DNA from 2 places in the Streptomyces sp. NPDC053493 genome. Region 2 is predicted to be linked to the other one. Evidence: riboswitches for the same ligand, from Rfam matches in the RefSeq annotation. Region 2 holds a riboswitch; the other holds the start of a gene.
What was found. A riboswitch is a leader RNA that binds a small molecule or an ion and turns the genes downstream of it on or off. The one in region 2 is predicted to bind glycine.

Region 1 (10,142 bases), on a different contig from region 2:
CCTGGGGCCGAACGCCTGGTGTTCCGGGGAGTCTTCAATGGGCTCGCGATCACCCGCCAGACCTGACCGGGAATGTTTGCTCAAACGTGATGCGGTGCGCCCGCTTCCGTTATGCGGACGTCGTGATCGTCTGAGCGGACCATCTCGACCGCTATTCGACCAGACCGGACATCACGCTCAACTGCGCTCTCGCGGTGCCGAATTGGGGCGTGGGCGAGGCTTCCGGGCGGAACGGAACGGACGTATCAGTACGGGCGGGGAGCGGCCGGCGGGTAGCCGTAGCCCGGGGCGGGCGGGGCCGCGGGCGCGCCGTGGGCGTCCCGGTCGTAGAAGGGGCGGGCGTGGGCGTGGAGCCACATCGCGACCGGATCGTACGCGTCGGACATGGCCACCGTGGAGACCGGCAGCCCGTCGGGGACGGCGGAGACCGTCTGGTGCATCATCGCGCGGACCGCCTCGACGGAGGCCGGCGAGGAGTCGTACAGGTCGAGGCCGATGGCGAGGTACGGGGAGCCGAGCGCGGGCTGCACCCAGGCGCGGCGCAGCGAGCGGACGGCCGGGGTGCGGTGGGCGTTCTGCGTGAGCAGGGCGTAGAACTGCGGGATCTCGACGGCGGGCTCGGACAGCCGCAGCGGGCCGGCGGGCATCCGGTCCAGGCCGGTGGCGATGCGGCGCAGGTCCGCCCAGGGAATGCCGACGCCGCCGCCGGGAGCGTGCGGATTCAGCCAGATGCCCCAGCGGTCGGGATAGAGGGCGCGGGCGATCTCCAGTCCGGTGACGCGCTCGTGGGCGCGGTTCCAGCCGGAGGCGGCGAGTTCCTGGTCGGAGGTGACGCACGGGGCGTAGCCGTGGCCGTCGACCTGCATGTGGCCGTACTGGGCGTCGGGCGAGCCGGCGGTGCCCTGCCAGAGCAGCATCCGGACCTCGGAGCCGGCGAGGGCCTGGAGCAGCTGCTCGTAGGCGTCGTGGCGCCCGGGTGCCACCTGGCGCAGCATGTGCTCGACCTGTCCGGCCGCAGCGGTGCCTGACGCGCTCACCGTGGTCCCGCCCCTCTTTTTCGTCAACGCGGTCTGGATCGGTTCTCGATCGGTTCCGGATCGGTTCTGAATCAGTTCAGCTTAAACAGCGGGTCCGTCACACGGCGGCGCGCTGGTAGAAGGGGCGCACCTTCTCCAGCATCCAGTCGCCGACCGGGTCCTGGGCGACGTCGAGCAGGATGAGGTTGACCGGCCAGGCCACCTCGACCCGGCCGAGGGCGCGGCCGAGGGCGTCGAGGGGCGCGTGACGGTCGGCTTCGGGGCCGGTGAGCTGGACGCCGACGAAGAGGGCCGGTTCGGTGCCCTCGACGCTGGCCAGGGTGCGGCGGGCGGTGGCGACGACGCCGGCGGCCTCGAACTCGGCGGAGGCGGCGGCGAGGAAGTCGACCGGGTCGTCCTGCCAGTCGGGCTCGAAGAGCCGGACCCGGCCGCCGGTGGCGGGCCCGTCGAGGGCGGTGCGGCCGGTCCGGCACAGTTCGGCGACGGCGGGCGGCGGCAGCGGGACGCCGACGGCGCCGCCGGGGTTCACGGCGATGCCGAGCTGCGGCGGCAGGCCGCGGGCGAAGTCGCGGGCGGGCGCGACGGTGTACGACATGTGCTCGCCGACGCAGGCGAGGAACTGCTGCTCGGAGCTGAAGACGGGCACGTAGGGGGCGCCGTCGATCTCCAGGGTGGGCAGGTCGAGGTCGGGGCTGTCGGGGCCGCCGCCGTTGGGCAGGGGCACCCAGACGGGGCTGCGGCCGAGGACCTCGACCAGCCGGCCGCCGGCCCCGGGGTTGCCGAGCGAGGCGGCCAGTACTTCCTCGAGCTCATTGCCCGGCCACGTCACGTCCACGATCTCGTCGTCCCCTTCCGGCACACGGTGCGGTCAGCACCTTAACGGCGGCTCGGTGCCCCTGTGACCGAAAAGGACGCCCTGGAGGGCGGGAGTGGTTCAGGACACGTTCCGCGGATCGCTCAGGCCGCCTCCCGGAAGCCGATCTTCCGCAGCGCGTCGGCCGCGTCCCGGTCGAGCAGGGTGACCGAGGCGCAGCCCGGCGGCAGGGCGCCGGCCTCGGCGGTGCGCACCAGGCGGCCGACGGCGCGGCGGTGCCGGGCGAAGGCGTATCCGGAGACGCCGCGGCCGCGGGAGCGCTGGCCGGCCCGGGCGGTGCCGGGCTCGACGTCGAGCAGGATCAGGTGCAGGGCGGCGCCGCGGCGGCGGGCCTCGCGGGCGAGCCAGCCGCGCACCCAGGACTGGGTGCCGCAGTCGTGGACGATCACGCCGGCGCCGGAGCGCAGGACGCGGCGCAGGCCGGCGTAGTGGGCGATCCGGGCGAACGGGCGCCACAGCGCGTACGGCAGGAAGCGGGGCAGCCGCGCCTCCCAGCGCTCCCGAGTGTCCTGGGAGTCGACGGCGCGGCCGCGGGCGGCGCGGGCCATGAGCGTGGACTTCCCGGCGCCGGGCAGCCCGGAGACGACCACGACGTCGCCGGCCGCGAAGGTGAGGGCGCGGGGACTGCGGCCGGCCCGCTCGCGCAGGTCGCGCAGGATCCGGGCGCGGCGCCGGGTCCGGGCGGCGGCCCGCTGGAGCGGTATCCCGGTGGTCGGGGCAACGGCACCGGTGCGCTGGATCGTCATCGCTTCTCCCCCTGTCGGGCCCTGAGGAGACCCTTGCCCACGAAGTGTAAAGAAACGGTAATGAGACGCAAGCGATTTGCCGCGCCGAACCGCCGTGCAATGATGTGCGCGCCAGGTGCTCGTCCGAGCGCTCACAACCGCATACCGGCCGCTCGAATCCGCGCGGGAGAGTTCCGGGTCACGCTTCGTGCCCGGGCGCCGAAGGAGCAAGTACCTCCCTTGAATCTCTCAGGCCCCGTACCGCGTGGATGAGGCAGATCTGAAAAGCGGGTCGCCCTGCCGCGTCCCCACCCAAGGTGCAAGCCGAGGATGCCCTCGGTGAACCTCTCAGGTTCCATGACAGATGGGGAGGATCGTCCTCACCGTCATGCATGTCGTGCCCTGCACGCCCTGGGACCCGGGAGCCACCCCATGAGCACTGCCCCCCGCCTGACCGCCCTCGATGCGCTGCATCGTTCGCTGGGCGCGACCATGACCGACTTCGCCGGCTGGGACATGCCGCTGCGCTACGGCAGCGAGCGCGACGAGCACAACGCCGTACGCACCCGGGCCGGCCTCTTCGACCTCTCCCACATGGGCGAGATCACCGTCACCGGCCCGCAGGCGGTCGAGCTCCTCGACTACGCCCTGGTCGGCAACATCTCCACCGTGGGCAACGGCCGCGCCCGCTACACGATGATCTGCCAGGAGGACGGCGGCATCCTCGACGACCTGATCGTCTACCGCCTGGGCGAGACGGAGTACATGGTCGTCGCCAACGCCTCCAACGCGCAGGTCGTGCTCGACGCCCTGGTGGCCCGCGCGGCAGGATTCGACGCCGAGGTCCGCGACGACCGCGACGCGTACGCGCTGATCGCCGTCCAGGGCCCCGAGTCGCCCGGCATCCTGAAGTCGCTCACCGACGCCGACCTGGACGGCCTGAAGTACTACGCGGGCCTGCCGGGCACCGTCGCGGGCGTGCCCGCGCTGATCGCCCGCACCGGCTACACCGGCGAGGACGGCTTCGAGCTGTTCCTGAAGCCGGAGCACGCCGAGGGCGTGTGGCGGGCGCTGACCGAGGCGGGCGCCGGCGTCGGCCTGATCCCGTGCGGCCTGTCCTGCCGCGACACGCTCCGCCTGGAGGCCGGCATGCCGCTCTACGGCCACGAGCTGACCACCGCGCTCACGCCCTTCGACGCGGGCCTCGGCCGGGTCGTGAAGTTCGAGAAGACCACGAACGAGGGCCGCTTCGTCGGCCGCGAGGCCCTGGAGAAGGCCGCCGAGCGCGCCGAGACCGCCCCGCCGCGCAAGCTGGTCGGCCTGGTCGCCGAGGGCCGCCGGGTGCCGCGCGCCGGCTTCCAGGTCGTCAAGGACGGCCAGGTCGTCGGCGAGGTCACCTCCGGTGCCCCGTCCCCGACCCTCGGAAAGCCGATCGCGATGGCGTACGTGGACGCGGCGCACGCCGAGCCCGGCACCCAGGGTGTAGGTGTGGACATCCGCGGTACCCACGAGCCGTACGAGGTCGTGGCGCTGCCGTTCTACAAGCGCCAGAAGTGACGCGGTCGTCTCGTTCCCCGTCTCACCCCGTAAGACCCACGTTCATCAGCACTCCCCCGATCCAGGAGAATCAGGTCATGAGCAACCCCCAGCAGCTGCGCTACACCAAGGAGCACGAGTGGCTGTCGGCCGCCGAGGACGGCGTCGCGACGGTCGGCATCACGGAGTTCGCGGCCAACGCGCTCGGTGACGTCGTCTACGCCCAGCTCCCCGCCGTCGGCGACACCGTCACCGCGGGCGAGACCTGTGGCGAGCTGGAGTCGACGAAGTCGGTCAGCGACCTCTACTCCCCCGTCACGGGCGAGGTCGTCGCGGCCAACCAGGACGTGGTGGACGACCCGTCCCTGGTGAACTCGGCTCCGTTCGAGGGCGGCTGGCTGTTCAAGGTGCGCGTCACGGGTGAGCCGGACGAGCTGCTCTCCGCCGACGAGTACACCGCGTTCGCCGGGAACTGAGACCGGGCCCGAGACCCCTAGGGATCGATTCATGTCGCTTCTGAACACTCCCCTCCACGAGCTGGACCCCGACGTCGCCGCCGCCGTCGACGCCGAGCTCCGCCGTCAGCAGACCACCCTCGAGATGATCGCCTCGGAGAACTTCGCTCCGGTCGCGGTCATGGAGGCCCAGGGATCGGTCCTCACCAACAAGTACGCCGAGGGCTACCCGGGCCGCCGCTACTACGGCGGCTGCGAGCACGTCGACGTGGCCGAGCAGATCGCGATCGACCGGATCAAGGACCTGTTCGGCGCCGAGTACGCCAACGTGCAGCCGCACTCGGGCGCCTCCGCCAACCAGGCCGCGCTGTTCGCGATCGCCCAGCCGGGCGACACGATCCTCGGCCTCGACCTGGCGCACGGCGGCCACCTCACCCACGGCATGCGCCTGAACTTCTCCGGCAAGCAGTTCAACGTGGTCGCGTACCACGTGGACGACGCCGGTCTGGTGGACATGGCCGAGGTCGAGCGCCTGGCCAAGGAGCACCGCCCCAAGGTGATCATCGCCGGCTGGTCGGCCTACCCGCGCCAGCTGGACTTCGCCGAGTTCCGCCGCATCGCCGACGAGGTCGAGGCCTACCTGTGGGTCGACATGGCCCACTTCGCGGGCCTGGTCGCCGCCGGTCTGCACCCGAACCCGGTCGAGTACGCGGACGTGGTGACCTCCACCACGCACAAGACGCTCGGCGGCCCGCGCGGCGGCATCATCCTGGCGAAGAAGGAGTTCGCGAAGAAGCTGAACTCCTCCGTCTTCCCGGGCTTCCAGGGCGGCCCGCTGGAGCACGTGATCGCGGCCAAGGCCGTCTCCTTCAAGGTCGCGGCCTCGGAGGAGTTCAAGGAGCGCCAGCAGCGCACCCTGGACGGCGCCCGCATCATCGCCGAGCGCCTGGTCCGGGACGACGTCACGGAGCACGGCGTGTCCGTGCTGTCCGGCGGCACCGACGTGCACCTGCTCCTGGTCGACCTGCGGAACTCCGAGCTCGACGGCCAGCAGGCCGAGGACCGGCTCCACGAGGTGGGCATCACGGTCAACCGGAACGCCGTTCCGAACGACCCGCGCCCGCCGATGGTCACCTCCGGCCTGCGCATCGGCACGCCGGCCCTCGCGACCCGCGGCTTCCAGGCCGAGGACTTCGCCGAGGTCGCCGACATCATCGCCGAGACCCTCAAGCCCGGCTTCGACGCCGAGGCGCTCAAGGCCCGGGTGACGGCGCTCGCCGAGAAGCACCCGCTGTACCCCGGCCTGAAGTAATTTCGTACCCTTTTGTTACTGGGTTCGTCCGTACGGAACCTCCGGGGCACCCCGCACACTGGACAGTGGGCGCGGTGCCCCGGCCCATGCTCAGCGTTTCTGCACCACCCCGGCAGACAACGGCGTCCAGCCACCCCACAAGGAGTTCTCCGTGGCCATCTCGGTCTTCGACCTGTTCTCGATCGGTATCGGCCCGTCGAGCTCCCACACGGTGGGCCCCATGCGCGCCGCCCGCATGTTCGCCCGCCGGCTGAAGAACGAGGGCCTGCTCGCCCACGTCGCCTCGATACGGGCGGAGCTGTACGGCTCGCTCGGCGCCACCGGCCACGGCCACGGCACGCCGAAGGCGGTGCTGCTCGGCCTGGAGGGCCACTCGCCGCGCACGGTGAACGTGGAGACCGCCGACGACGAGTTCGAGCGGATCAAGGAGAGCGGCCGGATCAACCTGCTCGGCGCCCACGAGATCCCGTTCTCCTTCGACGACGACCTGGTCCTGCACCGCCGCAAGGCCCTGCCCTACCACGCCAACGGCATGACGGTCTTCGCGTACGACGCCGAGGGCGCGCTCGTCCTGGAGAAGACGTACTACTCGGTCGGCGGCGGCTTCGTCGTCGACGAGGACGCGGTCGACGGGCAGAGCCCGATCGTGCCCGACGACACCGTGCTGAAGTACCCGTTCCGCACCGGTGACGAGCTGCTCCGCCTCACCAAGGAGACCGGTCTGTCGATCTCCTCGCTGATGCTGGAGAACGAGAAGGCCTGGCGCACCGAGGACGAGATCCGCGAGGGCCTCCTGGAGATCTGGCGGGTCATGCAGGCCTGCGTCTCGCGCGGCATGTCCCGCGAGGGCATCCTGCCGGGCGGCCTGAAGGTCCGCCGCCGGGCCGCCACCTCCGCCCGCAAGCTGCGCTCCGAGGGCGACCCGGCCGCCCACGCGATGGAGTGGATCACGCTCTACGCGATGGCCGTGAACGAGGAGAACGCGGCGGGCGGCCGGGTGGTCACCGCCCCGACGAACGGCGCCGCCGGCATCATCCCCGCGGTCCTGCACTACTACATGAACTTCGTGCCCGGGGCCGACGAGGACGGCGTGGTCCGCTTCCTCCTCGCCGCCGGCGCGATCGGCATGCTCTTCAAGGAGAACGCCTCCATCTCCGGCGCCGAGGTCGGCTGCCAGGGCGAGGTCGGCTCGGCCTGCTCCATGGCGGCCGGCGCGCTCGCCGAGGTCCTGGGCGGCTCGCCCGAGCAGGTGGAGAACGCGGCCGAGATCGGCATGGAGCACAACCTGGGCCTGACCTGCGACCCGGTCGGCGGCCTGGTCCAGATCCCGTGCATCGAGCGCAACGGCATGGCGGCGGTCAAGGCCGTCACGGCGGCGAAGATGTCGATGCGCGGCGACGGCAGCCACCTGGTCTCCCTCGACAAGGTCATCAAGACCATGAAGGAGACCGGCGCCGACATGAGCGTGAAGTACAAGGAGACCGCCCGCGGCGGCCTCGCGGTCAACATCATCGAGTGCTGACCGGCCCGTGCCCCTGACCGGTCCGTGGCCCTGACCGGTCCCGGCTGATCGACGCCCGCCGCCGGAAAGGCCGGGCCGCCCGGCCGGCGGGCCGCCCGGCCGGCGGGCGCCCGGCCCCCGGTCAGGTGGCGCGGTCGCCGTTGTCGTCGCAGGGCAGGGCGGCGGTGGGGTTGTTGGCGGTGAAGTCACGGTGGGCCTGCCGCTCGGTGTCCGCGATCGCGGTGGGCGGGATGTTGATGACGCCGCCGAAGGGACGGTCGACGTCCCGGATGATGACCAGGGCCGTGGTCAGCAGGCAGGTGATCACGACAAGGGTGACGATCTGGCCCCGGTTGTTCCTTCGGGGAAGGCAGATTCCCAGGGCCGTGACGGTGATGACCAACGTGGCGAGCAGGAACCAGAAGATGGTGCTCGGGATGCTGGAGGTCGCCTGGGTGAGGCGTTCCTCGCGTTCGTCGGACCGCCTGTTGTCGGCGGCGACGAGCATCCCGAAGACCGGCTGGCCGGCCAGGTTCTCGAAGGTGTCCCGGAAGCCGGTCGACCAGACGCTGGGGGCCGCGGAGCCGTTGCCGTCGGACATGGCGGACCATTCCTGGACGCGCACGGCCCGGGCGTAGCACACCGCGCCGGCCTGGATGCGTGTCCGCTCGGCGGCCGGGGCGTACTCGGCGGTCTCGACGAGCTGGTCCAGGGCGCGGGCTTCTCCGCGGGAGGCGACCTCGGCCCGCCCGTACGAGCCGTTGGCGGTGACCAGGACGAAGGAGAGCAGCAGGACGGTCATCGTCAGCAGCGGGCCGACGAGGTCCTTGACGGCCATGCCCTCGTCGTCGTCGGCGTTGACCAGCCGTGGCCTGAGCCAGCGGTTGGCAGCGAGTCCCGCGAGGAGAGCCAGCAAGGCGACGACGACGACAAGGACCACGGTGATGCCACCTCGAGGAAGGAGGGATCCCGGCGGCGGGCCGGGGCGAGGTGATCCTTTCGATCCGGATACGGCGAGCGAAGGGACGGATCGTTTCCTCGCCTCCCAAAGAGGGAAACAACTTTCGCCCACTCGGCCAGACGCGCCTTTCGCGTCCGCCGCGCCGCGCTGGACGAGCGGCCGGCGGCACCGCGTCACCGTACGCCGCGGGCCGCCCGCGCCCCGGCGAGGTCAGGCCTTGTTGAGGTGGCCCCAGAACTCGTCCCAGGAGAGCACGCCGTCGCCGTTGTCGTCGCGCTGCTTGATGAGGGCCTCGGCGACCGTCTCGGTCACGTTGAAGTCGCCCATCTCGGCCATGACGTGCTTGTACTCGGCGGCCGTGATGAAGCCGTCCCCGTCCACGTCGAACTTGTCGAACGCCGTGCGCGCCTCGTTGATGTCCGCCACTGCTTCCGCCCCTTCATGGTGCTTCGATGTCGGGGGCCAGATTAGCGGGCGTCCGCGTGCCGGATGATGGGGGTATGAGCAGCGAGGTGGCACGGATACTGGCGGCGGCGGCACGTGGGGAGTTCCCGCCGCCGGACGGGGCGACGACGATCGTCGCGCCGCCGAACGGGCGGGACGCGGGAGTGCTGTCGTTCACGGCCCACTCGGTGGTGTTCCTGGACGAGGACCCGGAGTGGGTCCGGGCGGAGCTGGCGGCGGCGTCGACGGACCCGCTGGTGGCGAGCATGACGCCGCGGTTCCTGACGGCGCTGGCGGACCGCACGGGCCGGTATCTCAACACGATCGACCTGATGACGGTGGCGCCGGCCCTGCCGGGCGAGCCGGGAATCGAGCTGCGGGAGATCCGCGACCGGGAGCATCCGCGGGTGGCGCGGGCCCTGAAGTACCGCGACGAGGTCCGGGTGTGGGCGGCGGACGGCGGTGTGCTGATCCTGGGCCGGGGCGTGGCGGGCCGCTGGGAGGCCGCGGTCGAGGTGGACGAGGACGTCCGGCACCGGGGCCTGGGACGGGCGCTGGCGACGGCGGCCCGGCATCTGACGCCGGACGACGTGGTCTGGGCGCAGAACTCGCCGGGCAACGCGCGCAGCGTCCGCACCTTCCAGGCGGCGGGCTACCGCCCGGTCGGCGCGGAGGCGCTGCTGGTCGCCGGCTGAGGCCGCGTCCGGAAGGGCCTAGCGGAAGATGCCGGTGTGGCCGAGCGAGTAGCGGCCCGGCTGCGGGTAGACGGCGAGGCCGTGCGGGCCGCTGCCGACCGGGATGCGGGCCAGCTGCTTGCCGGTGGCGGTGTCGATCGCGTAGACCTCGGAGTCGTAGCGTCCGGAGAGCCACAGCACCTTGCCGTCGGCGGAGACGCCGCCCATGTCGGGCGATCCGCCGTCGGGCAGCCACCACTTCTTCGTCAGCTTGTTCTGCGTGAAGTCGAAGACGGAGACGGAGCCCTCGCCGCGGTTGGAGACGTACATCTCCTTGGAGTCGCGGGAGACGTAGAGGCCGTGGCAGCCCTTGCCGGTGGGCAGGAGCGTCGGGGTGGTGAACTTCTCCCCGTCGAGGACCCACATGCCGTGGGCCATCATGTCGGCGATGTAGAAGGTCTTGCCGTCCGGTGAGATCTTCACGTCCTGCGGCATGGCGCCGTTGAAGGGCAGTTTCTGCTGGCCGACGACCTCCATCTTCTCGGTGTCGACCTTGAGGAGTTCGCCGGAGAACTCGCAGGAGACGACGAAGTAGCGCCCGTCGGCGGAGAAGTCGGCGTGGT
Region 2 (10,142 bases):
CCGGCCAGCTCGCCCTGGGAGCCGGCGTTCGGCTGGATCGACACCTTGTCGTAGCCGGTGACCTCGGCGAGGCGCTCCTCGAGCTCGGTGATGAGCGTGACGTAGCCCTGCGCCTGGTCGACCGGGGCGAAGGGGTGCATCTGGCCGAACTCGGGCCAGGTCACCGACTCCATCTCGGTGGTCGCGTTCAGCTTCATGGTGCAGGAGCCGAGCGGGATCATGCCGCGGTCGAGCGCGTAGTCGCGGTCGGCCAGCTTGCGCAGGTAGCGCAGCATCGAGGTCTCGGAGCGGTGCGCGTGGAAGACCGGGTGGGTCAGGTACGCGTCGGTGCGCAGCGCGTCGGCGGGCAGCGCGTCCTCGGTGGCGGCGTCCAGGGCCTCGACGTCGGCGGTGACGCCGAAGGCGGTCCAGACGGCGGCGAGCTGGGCGCGCGTGGTGGTCTCGTCGCAGGAGATCGAGACGTGGTCGGCGTCGGCGCGGTAGAGGTTGACACCGGCCTCGCGGGCGGCGGCGACGACCTGGTCGGCCTTGCCCGGGACGCGGGCGGTGATCGTGTCGAAGAACGCGCCCTGGGTGAGCTCCACGCCTCCGGCGCGCAGGCCCGCGGCGAGGATCGCGGCGTAGCGGTGGGTGCGCCGCGCGATGCCCTTGAGGCCCTCGGGGCCGTGGTAGACGGCGTACATGCCGGCCATGACGGCGAGCAGCACCTGGGCCGTACAGATGTTGCTGGTGGCCTTCTCGCGGCGGATGTGCTGCTCGCGGGTCTGCAGGGCCAGGCGGTAGGCCTTGTTGCCGTCGGCGTCGACGGAGACGCCGACGAGGCGGCCGGGCAGCGAGCGGGCGTGCTTGTCCTGGACGGCCATGTAGCCGGCGTGCGGGCCACCGAAGCCCATCGGGACGCCGAAGCGCTGGGTCGTGCCGACCGCGATGTCGGCGCCGAGCGAGCCGGGCGAGGCGAGCAGCGTGAGGGCGAGCAGGTCGGCGGCGACGGTGACGATCGCGCCGAGCTCGTGGGCCTGGTCGATGACCGGCTTGATGTCCCGGATGGCACCGGAGGCGCCCGGGTACTGCAGGAGGACGCCGAAGACACCGCGCTCCGCGATCTCGGCGGGGATGCCGGCGCTCAGGTCGGCGACGACGACCTCGACACCGGTCGGCTCGGCGCGGGTCTCGATGACGGCGATGGTCTGCGGCAGGGCGTCGGCGTCGATCAGGTAGACACCGCCCTTCACCTTGCCCACGCGGCGGGAGAGCGCCATGGCCTCGGCGGCGGCGGTGCTCTCGTCGAGCAGCGAGGCGCCGGAGGTGGGCAGACCGGTCAGGTCGGCGACCACGGTCTGGAAGTTGAGCAGCGCCTCGAGGCGGCCCTGCGAGATCTCCGGCTGGTACGGCGTGTAGGCCGTGTACCAGGCCGGGTTCTCCATGACGTTGCGCAGGATCACCGGCGGGGTGAAGGTGCCGTAGTAGCCGAGGCCGATCATCGGCGCGAGGACCTGGTTGCGATCGGCGAGCGCGCGCAGCTCGGCCAGCACCTCGGCCTCGGTGCGGGCGCCGGGCAGCTTCAGGGCCTCGGCGTTCTTGATGACGTCCGGCACGGCGGCGGCCGTGAGCTCGTCCAGGGAGCCGTAACCGACCTGGGCGAGCATCTTGGCCCGCGCCTCGGCGTCGGGTCCGATATGCCGCTGCTCGAAGGGAATGCCCTGCTCGAGCTCGGAGAGCGGAGTGCGGTTGGCGGTCATGTACGGGGGCCTCCTGGTCGTCACGACCTGCGAGGGGCACCACGGCGCGGGTGCCCGGACGGCCTCCCCCTCTGTCATCCAAACCTGAGAGCTTCACCGGCCCGCCTTGCGGAGGACCGGCTTTCACCGTCGGTGAGAGCGGATGCCGTCCGACACCCGCTCTGCTTTCCAGAGTGACCTCGTCCACGCGGTACAGGGGCCTGAGAGATTCCGGGGAGGATTTGCTCCTTCGGCGCCTCCGAAAGCTTTCTCCGGAGGACTCTCCCGCGCGGGGTCGACGGCCACAGCCAGCCTACCAGCGCCGTTCCTTCTCTCATCGCTCAAGTGGCCGACATCCCAGATGTGCACTTTCGTAGGGGTTGTAGAGCAGTTGCGACCAGTTGGAGGGACCGTGCAGACCGATATCGATCCGCGCAGCCTGATCGGCCGCAAGGCGTACGACCGGAACGGGAACAAGATCGGCACCGTCGACGAGGTGTACCTGGACGACGCGACGGGCGTCCCCGAATGGGCCGCCGTCCGCACCGGCCTCTTCAGCCGGGACGCGTTCGTCCCGCTGGAGCCGAGCGAACTGGTGGAGGACGGCCTCCACATCCCGTTCGAGCGCTCCTTGATCAAGGACGCTCCCGACTTCGGCGTCGGCCGGCACCTGTCCCCGGAACAGGAACTCCAGCTCTACCGCCACTACAACCTCACCCTCCCTCCGGCGCCCCCGCCCCCGGACCACGACTTCGGCCACCTGGCGGGCCACGAAGAGCCCTGACGCCTCTCCGCCGCGCGGTCCCTCTCACCCACCCGGCCGAGCGCCGACCACCGGCGACCGCGCAGGTCGGTCCACCCGCCCGCAGGGCGGCTACGCGGCGGCGCCCGTCGCGCCGCCCGGGACCAGGGGCAGCGGGTCCGCGGGCTCGAGGTCCGGGTCGTCGACCGGGAAGGTGCGGACGCGGCCCGGTGCGGAGGTCGGTTCCTCGAAGCGGACGGTGACCCGCCCGACCCCGCTGCCCTGCACCCACCCGGGCCCGTGCACCGCGTGCCGCACGTCGTTGCCGGGCGCCCAGCGCCGCTCGGCGGCGGGCTCGGTGGCCGCAGAAGGCGCGCCCGGCACCTCCGCGGCCTCCTCCACCCGGGGCCCCGCCTCCGCCGCCTCCACGACCCCGTCCGGCCCCGCCGCTCCCGCCGCTCCCGCCGCCTCCGCCTGCGCGAACAGATCCTCCTGCGTGTAGTCCGCGAGCCCGCTCACGCCCACGCCCAGCAGCCGCACGCCACCCGTCGTGTCCACGCCCTCCAGCAGCCGCGCCGCCGCCTCCCGCACCACCACCACGTCGTCCGTGGGCCCCCGCAGCGTCTCGGACCGCGTCAGCGTCGAGAAGTCGTACCGCCGCACCTTCAGCACGATCGTCCGCCCCGAGTGCCCGGAGCCCCGCAGCCGGCCCACGCACCGCTCCGCGAGCCGTTCGACCTCCATCCGGATCCGCAGCCGGTCGTGCAGGTCCACGTCGAAGGTGTCCTCCACGGAGACCGACTTGGCGTCCCGCTCGGCCACCACGGGCCTGTCGTCGTACCCGAGGGCCATCCGGTACAGCGAGGCCCCGTGCGCCCGCCCCAGGAGCCGTACGAGCTCGTCCTCGCCCGCCTCGACGACCTCCGCCACGGTGGTGATCCCGGCGCGCCGCAGATGCTCACCGGTCGCCGGGCCGACGCCCGGGATGATCCGTACCGACCGCGGTCCGAGCAGCTCCCGCTCCGTGCCGGGTTCGATCAGCACGAGCCCGTCGGGCTTGGCCTCCTCCGAGGCGATCTTCGCGAGCATCTTGGAGCCGGCCAGGCCGACCGAGCCGGTCAGCCCGGTGGTGGCGAGGATGTCGCGGCGCAGCCGCTCACCCGCCGCCCGCGCGCTCGCGCCGTCGTCGGCCACTCCCCCGGCCTCCAGGTCGACGAAGGCCTCGTCGAGGCTGAGCGGCTCCACGAGCGGCGAGAGGCGGCCCAGGAGTTCCATGACCTGGCCGCTGATGGCCCGGTAGAAGGCGAAGCGGGGCACCAGATAGGCGGCGTTCGGCGCGAGCCGGCGCGCCTGGGCCATCGGCATCGCGGAGTGCACCCCGAAGCGCCGCGCCTCGTACGAGGCGGTGGCGACCACGCCGCGCGGCCCGAGCCCGCCCACGACCACGGGTTTTCCGCGCAGGCTGGGCTTCGACGCCTGTTCGGCGGCGGCGAAGAAGGCATCCATGTCGAGATGCAGGATCGTGGGCGCGGCTCTCACGGTTCCGATGCTGCCCTACGCCACTGACAATCGGCTCGCACACCCGTGCCACCGCCCGTACGCGCCCGAATCCGGCCCAGGCCGCCGCCTCGCCCACGAGCCGCCCCGCATACCCTTCCGGTCCCCACGCGTACGGCTCAGACGGCCCTGTCCCGGCGCCTGCGCGCCAGCTCGTCGGCCGGGTTGTGCCCGATCAGCGTCTCGCCGGTGTCGACGCGCTCGCCGTGCAGCTGCGACAGCGCCGCCTCCACGTCCCGCCACACCACGCCCACCGCGATGCCGAAGACGCCCTGCCCGCCCTGGAGCAGGTCGACGACCTCGTCGGGCGAGGAGCACTCGTAGACGGTCGCGCCGTCGCTCATCAGCGTCATGCGCTCGAGGTCGCGGAAGCCACGGGCCCTCAGGTGCTGCACCGCGGCGCGGATGTTCTGGAGCGCGACGCCGGTGTCGAGGAAACGCTTGACGATCTTGAGGACGACGACGTCCCGAAAGCTGTAGAGCCGCTGCGTCCCGGAGCCGTACGCGGGCCGCACGCTCGGCTCGACGAGACCGGTGCGCGCCCAGTAGTCCAGTTGGCGGTACGTGATGCCGGCGGCCGCGCAGGCGGTCGGGCCGCGGTAGCCCACGGCCTCCGTGGCCACGTCCGCGGCGGGTCCCGGGCCCGCGCTCACGTCCGTAGCGGAGTCGCCCACACTGCCGTGAAGCGGATACGGGCCCTTCTCCCCGGAGGCACGCCCCAGGAAGCCCCCTGCCGTACCGTCGCCGCTGCTCATCACGCCGACCCTCCGTCCTTGACCTGCCCACACGAAGGTAGGCAGTCACTCGGGGTGCGTCAACGATCGCCACACTCGGCACGCCGAGTGATAATCACCCTGAGAGTGGTTTCACGTGCCCCTCTCCGGGGAAAGGCTACTGGTTCCGCGGTGCCGGTTACGCCTACTGGTTACCGGTCCCGAAGTCCTCCGGCGAGATCTGGTCGAGGAACTCGCGGAACTTCTCCACCTCGTCCTCCTGCTCGTCCGGAATCGCGATGCCCGCGTCGTCCAGCACGCCGTCACTGCCGTAGATCGGCGTGCCGGTGCGCAGGGCGAGCGCTATCGCGTCGGACGGCCGGGCACTCACCTCGACACCGCTGGCGAAGACCAGCTCGGCGTAGAAGACCCCGTCGCGCAGGTCCGTGATGCGGACTTCGGTCAGCTCCTGCCCCACGGCCTCGAGGACGTCCTTGAAGAGGTCGTGCGTCAGCGGCCTGGCCGGGGCCATGCCCTGCTGGGCGAAGGCGATCGCGGTCGCCTCCCCCGGTCCGATCCAGATGGGAAGGTAGCGGTCGCCTCCCACTTCCCGCAGGAGCACGATCGGCTGGTTGGAGGGCATTTCCACCCGGACACCCACAACGTCGAGCTCGTTCACACAGCAACCCTAGGACGTGCCCGACCGGTTTGGGTAGTCGGGCCGGCCGGAGATCACTGCAGACGGAGTCCGAGCGCGGTCTGGACCAGTGCCGCGTGCAGCCGTACGGAGAGCCCGGCGAGCTCCTTGGCGGTGGCCTCCGCATGGGCCCGGGTCTGCGGATTACGGTGCCGGCGCAGCGGCGCCACCACCTGCTCGACCAGCCCGGCCTCCCGGTCCGCGGCGGCCTTGACGGACCGCAGGTGCCGCGGCTCCAGACCGAATCGACCCAGGTCCGCCACCAGTTTGGCCACGGTGACGGTCTCGGCGTCGTAGCCGCCGCCGTCGGCCTCGCCGACCAGGCCGTACGACTCCCATTCGGCCAGCTCGGCCTCGCTCACCTCCGCCGCCGCGAGCAGCTCGGCCCGGCCGACCCGCGACGCCGTCGGACGGTCGGCCTCCTCCTCCAGGGCCCCGTCGAGCAGGTCGCGCTGGGGGCTGGGCGAGGGAAGTCTGATCTGCTCGCCCCGGGCGAGGGCGTCCAGATGCTCGCGGATGACCTTGAGCGGCAGGTAGTGGTCCCGCTGCATCCGCAGGATCTGCGCGAGGCGCTCCACGTCCTGCGGACTGAACTTGCGGTAGCCGGAGGCCGTCCGCCGGGGCTCGACGAGCCCCTCGGCCTCCAGGAACCGGATCTTGGAGATGGTCACTTCGGGAAACTCGTCGCGCAGCTGGCTCAGCACCGAACCGATGCTCACCAGCCGGTCGTCCGCGGCGGCGGTGCCGAGACCGGCACCGCCCGTCGGTGTACGCAGCATGGACCTTCCCTGAAGGTGCTTTGGAGCGTCACACGCCCCGCTGGCTCGCGAAGAACACGAGCCTGTACTTGCCGATCTGCACCTCGTCACCGTTGGAGAGCACGACCGAGTCGATCGGCTCCCGGTTGACGTAGGTGCCGTTGAGGCTGCCGACGTCCGACACCGTGAAGGTGCCGTCCGGCTGGCGGCGGAACTCCACGTGACGGCGCGACACGGTCACGTCGTCCAGGAAGATGTCGCTCTGCGGGTGCCGGCCGGCCGTGGTGAGCTCGCCGTCCAGCAGGAAGCGGCTGCCCGAGTTCGGGCCGCGGCGCACGATCAGCAGCGCCGAACCGGACGGGAGCGCCTCGACGGCCGCGAGGGCCTCCGCCGACAGCGAGGGCAGCGCGGTCTGGCCGGTGACCTCCGAGTCGTACGCCTCGAGCCCCGAGATGGAGATCGTGGACGTCGTCTCGGAAGCGCGCTCCGGCGCCACACCACCGCGCAGCGGAGCGCCGCAGTGGGAGCAGAAACGGCTGTCCGCCGTGTTGCGGTGACCGCACCTCGTACACACCGGCATGCCAGCGTCCTCCTGTCGCGGCTGACCCGCGGAGGTCTGGGTCGCGTACGGGTCGGAGGCAAACCCTCCACCCGCACCTGAGGTTGATGGTTCTCCGAAACCTATGCGCGCGGCACCGGCAGGGTCAACAGACGACGCGCCCGGTGCGCCCGGAATGTCGCCTCCCTGGCCACCGACCTCGTCGCGGAAGAGCGGGCGCTCCGCGCCCTGTTCCTCACTCTGGGTGTGACGCGGCGCGCGGTGTCGGGCGTTGCCGCCGTCCTCGCGTCCGCTCTTGCCGAACAACTTCGCAAACAACTTCACGGGCGATTCCCCTTGACCGAAACAGACCCGCCCGTGGGGCAGGACGAACCCTGACTGAACACACCTGCCGACCCGGACATCTTCACAACGTCCGTAGCCACTCGACAGTTTCCACCACGCACCACCGTTGTGGTGCGCCGACCCCCCGCAAGGTCATGCCCTTGCCGCGCGACGGTCACCGTGGCCCGCCTCACTGCGAGGACGACTGAGCGTAGTCAGGCCGCTTCGCAGGTCGCAAGGCGTCGACCACGATCTTCCCGGAACGCTCCACCCTGGCCGTGGCCTGCTCCTTCTCCAGTGTCTGGACGATGCCGCCGGGGATGTTGAGCGCGGGCTCGAGATCCTCCGGCTTGCCGATGACCTTGAAGACGTACGGAGCGGCCACCTCCGTTCCATCGATCCGCATGTCGCGCCCGCTGCCGGAGAAATAGCTGTCCGCGACCACGCGCACGTCGTTGACCTGGATCGCCTCCGCGCCCGCGGCCCGCAACTCCTGGATGGCGTCGAGCAGCATGTCGGACTCGACGGCGCCGGTGGAGTCCGTGATCGTCAGCGTGATGCCCGGGCCCTCGGCGGCGACCGTGCCGGCCAGGATGCCGAGCTGCCGCTCCTTCTCCTGGGTCTGCTTACGGGCCTCCTCGGCCTGGTCCGAGCTGGACTCCAGCTCGGAGCGCTGGTTCTCCAGACGCGTCTTCTCGTCCTCCAGGCGCTGCGTGCGGTCGTCGAGCTCGTCGAGGATCCGCACCAGGTCCTCCTGGCGCGCGCCGCGCAGCGAGCTGTTGTCGCTGGTCGACCGCACCTGGATGGCGAGCCCGAGGCCGAGCACGAACAGCAGCAGGGCGACGACGAGTTGGGCACGGCTCACCCGCGGCGGCCACAGGCTGGCGGCCAGCCGCTGCCGCCCGGTCACTCCGCCCCCGGCCCCGGCTCCCGCACCGGCCCCCGCACCGGCCTGCGGCGCAGGCGGCACCTGCGGCTGCGGCTGCGGCTGCGGCTGCGGCTGCGGCTGCGGCTGCGGCTGCGGGCCAGGCTGACCCTGGGGTACGGGACGCGGCTGGGGCCCTGGCTGCGGGCGCTGCAGCGGGTGAGGCCGGGCGCCCGGCTGCGGCTGCGGCCGGTGCGCGGGCTGCGGCGTCGGCCGCGGACCCGCGGGCGGCTGCGCCTGCGGCCGGGGCTGCGGCCCGGCCGGCGGTCCGGTCTGCGGCCGCGGCTGCGGACCCGCGGGCGGTCCGGTCTGTGGCCGGGGCTGCGGACCCGCGGGCGGTCCGGTCTGCGGCCGGGGCTGCGGCTCCGGACGCGGTGCGGGCCTGGGCGCCGGCTGCTGCTCGGGACGGGGGCCCGGCTGCTGCTCGGGGCGGGGCGCCGGCTGCTGCTCGGGGCGCGGTTCGGGTGCGGGGCGCTGCTGCCCGGCGCCCTCCTCCGGCTCCGGCCGCCGGTTCCTGTCCTCGTTCTCGCTCATCGGCCTCACGCCCGGAAGACGTGCCGCCGGATGGCGGCGGCGTTGGAGAAGATCCGGATACCGAGGACGACGACCACACCGGTCGACAACTGCGCGCCCACACCCAGCTTGTCGCCGAGGAAGACGATCAGCGCGGCCACGACCACGTTCGACAGGAACGACACCACGAAGACCTTGTCGACGAAGATCCCGTCGAGCATGGCGCGCAGGCCGCCGAAGACCGCGTCGAGGGCGGCGACCACGGCGATCGGAAGATAGGGCTCGACCACCGCCGGAACCTCGGGCCGGACCAACAGTCCGACCACGACTCCCACGATCAGGCCCAGTACGGCGATCAAGATGTGCCCTTCCCTGTGTCGGCCGTGGCCTGCCCGGTGGCCTTCGCCGCCCCGGCTCCCCTCGGCTCTGCTGTACGTACGATCAGGCTCGGCGCGGCCGGCAGACGCACGTCGCCCTCGGCCGAGATACTGGTACGGATCCCGAAGTTCTCCTGCAGCGCGTGCAGATACTGACCGTCGGCGCTGTCCTGGAAGGCGGTGCTCAGCCGCTGCCCGTCGCCGATCGCGAGGATCGTGTACGGCGGCACCAGCGGCTTGTTGTCGACCAGTATGGCGTCACCCGCCGCGCGGATCGCCGAGAGCGCCGTCAGCCGCTGCCCGTTGATCGCGACCGCCTCGGCGCCGGACTCCCACAGACCGTTCACGACCCGCTGCATGTCGCGGTCGCGCACCCGCCCGGTGTCGGAGAAGCCGCTGCTCTCCCGCGGACCGCCGCCACCCGAGTCGGTGCCCTTCGCGTCGTCCACGACGAGCTTCACGCCGGGACCGTGCACCGGCGTCGCACCGGACAGGAGCGCCACCAGCTCGGCCTGGTCGCCGCCGTGCTGCTCCAGCGCCTTGCGCTGCCGCTCGCCGACCTCGTCGCGGATCCGCTCGACGTCCTGCTCCAGCTTGTCGGCCGTCGAGGTCTCCGACTCGATCCGGTTGATCAGGTCCTGCCGCTCCTTGGCCACGACCGGCGCGGACACCCGCGCCTCGGCCGCGCCCAGCGTCACCACGGCGGCGGCGAGCACCAGGCCGGCCGCGAGTCCGAGCTTCGCCCGGATCGTACGGGGCAGCCTGCCGCCCTCCTCGGCGCGCCGGGCCGAGGCCTCCGCGTACCCGTCGTCCAGCGCGTGGTCGATCACGTTGTTCAGCAGCGACATGGACGCGTCCGGGCGCGGAGGAGGCGTTCCTGTGCTCCGAACGGGGGGCTGCTGCGACATGCCGCACATCGTCGCACGTCGCACGGCCTACCGCCGAATGGCCCCACCGGAGAGCCGGGAGGCGGCGACCCGCACCTCCCGGCTCTCCGGCCTCATCCGTGGGCCGTCCGCTCAGTGACCTGCGCTGTCCACCACCGCCGACCACTCGTCGAGCAGCGCCTGCGCGGAGGTGTCGTCGGGGCCCTCCGCCCACAGATGGGTGACGGCCTCCGCCGGGTCGGGCAGCACCATCACCCAGCGGCCGTCGGCCTCCACCACGCGCACGCCGTCGGTGGTGTCCACGGACCGGTCACCGGCCGCCTCCACCACGCGGCGCATGACGAGCCCCTTCACGGCCCATGGCGTCGCGAT

Region 1: it holds a riboswitch for glycine, as region 2 does, so the genes downstream of both, gcvT (glycine cleavage system aminomethyltransferase GcvT) here and gcvP (aminomethyl-transferring glycine dehydrogenase) in region 2, are expected to answer to the same signal.

Annotation. Positions count from the first base shown of each region.
Region 1 covers NZ_JBITXS010000001.1:272,887-283,028, forward strand. The annotation lists gene ACIGO8_RS01200 (enhanced serine sensitivity protein SseB C-terminal domain-containing protein) at 246-1,037, opposite strand; gene ACIGO8_RS01205 (enhanced serine sensitivity protein SseB) at 1,135-1,872, opposite strand; gene ACIGO8_RS01210 (AAA family ATPase) at 1,995-2,657, opposite strand; glycine riboswitch at 2,811-2,910, shown strand; gene gcvT (glycine cleavage system aminomethyltransferase GcvT) at 3,069-4,193, shown strand; gene gcvH (glycine cleavage system protein GcvH) at 4,271-4,648, shown strand; gene glyA (serine hydroxymethyltransferase) at 4,680-5,939, shown strand; gene ACIGO8_RS01230 (L-serine ammonia-lyase) at 6,091-7,461, shown strand; gene ACIGO8_RS01235 (hypothetical protein) at 7,583-8,380, opposite strand; gene ACIGO8_RS01240 (EF-hand domain-containing protein) at 8,612-8,827, opposite strand; gene ACIGO8_RS01245 (GNAT family N-acetyltransferase) at 8,902-9,540, shown strand; gene ACIGO8_RS01250 (YncE family protein) at 9,559-10,142, opposite strand, start outside.
Region 2 covers NZ_JBITXS010000020.1:3,155-13,296, reverse strand. The annotation lists gene gcvP (aminomethyl-transferring glycine dehydrogenase) at 1-1,739, opposite strand, end outside; glycine riboswitch at 1,918-2,016, opposite strand; gene ACIGO8_RS32675 (PRC-barrel domain-containing protein) at 2,131-2,502, shown strand; gene ACIGO8_RS32670 (DNA polymerase IV) at 2,593-3,999, opposite strand; gene ACIGO8_RS32665 (MerR family transcriptional regulator) at 4,137-4,772, opposite strand; gene ACIGO8_RS32660 (bifunctional nuclease family protein) at 4,936-5,409, opposite strand; gene ACIGO8_RS32655 (MerR family transcriptional regulator) at 5,463-6,206, opposite strand; gene ACIGO8_RS32650 (FHA domain-containing protein) at 6,235-7,176, opposite strand; gene ACIGO8_RS32645 (DUF881 domain-containing protein) at 7,259-8,038, opposite strand; gene ACIGO8_RS32640 (small basic family protein) at 8,533-8,865, opposite strand; gene ACIGO8_RS32635 (DUF881 domain-containing protein) at 8,862-9,791, opposite strand; gene ACIGO8_RS32630 (sugar phosphate nucleotidyltransferase) at 9,903-10,142, opposite strand, start outside.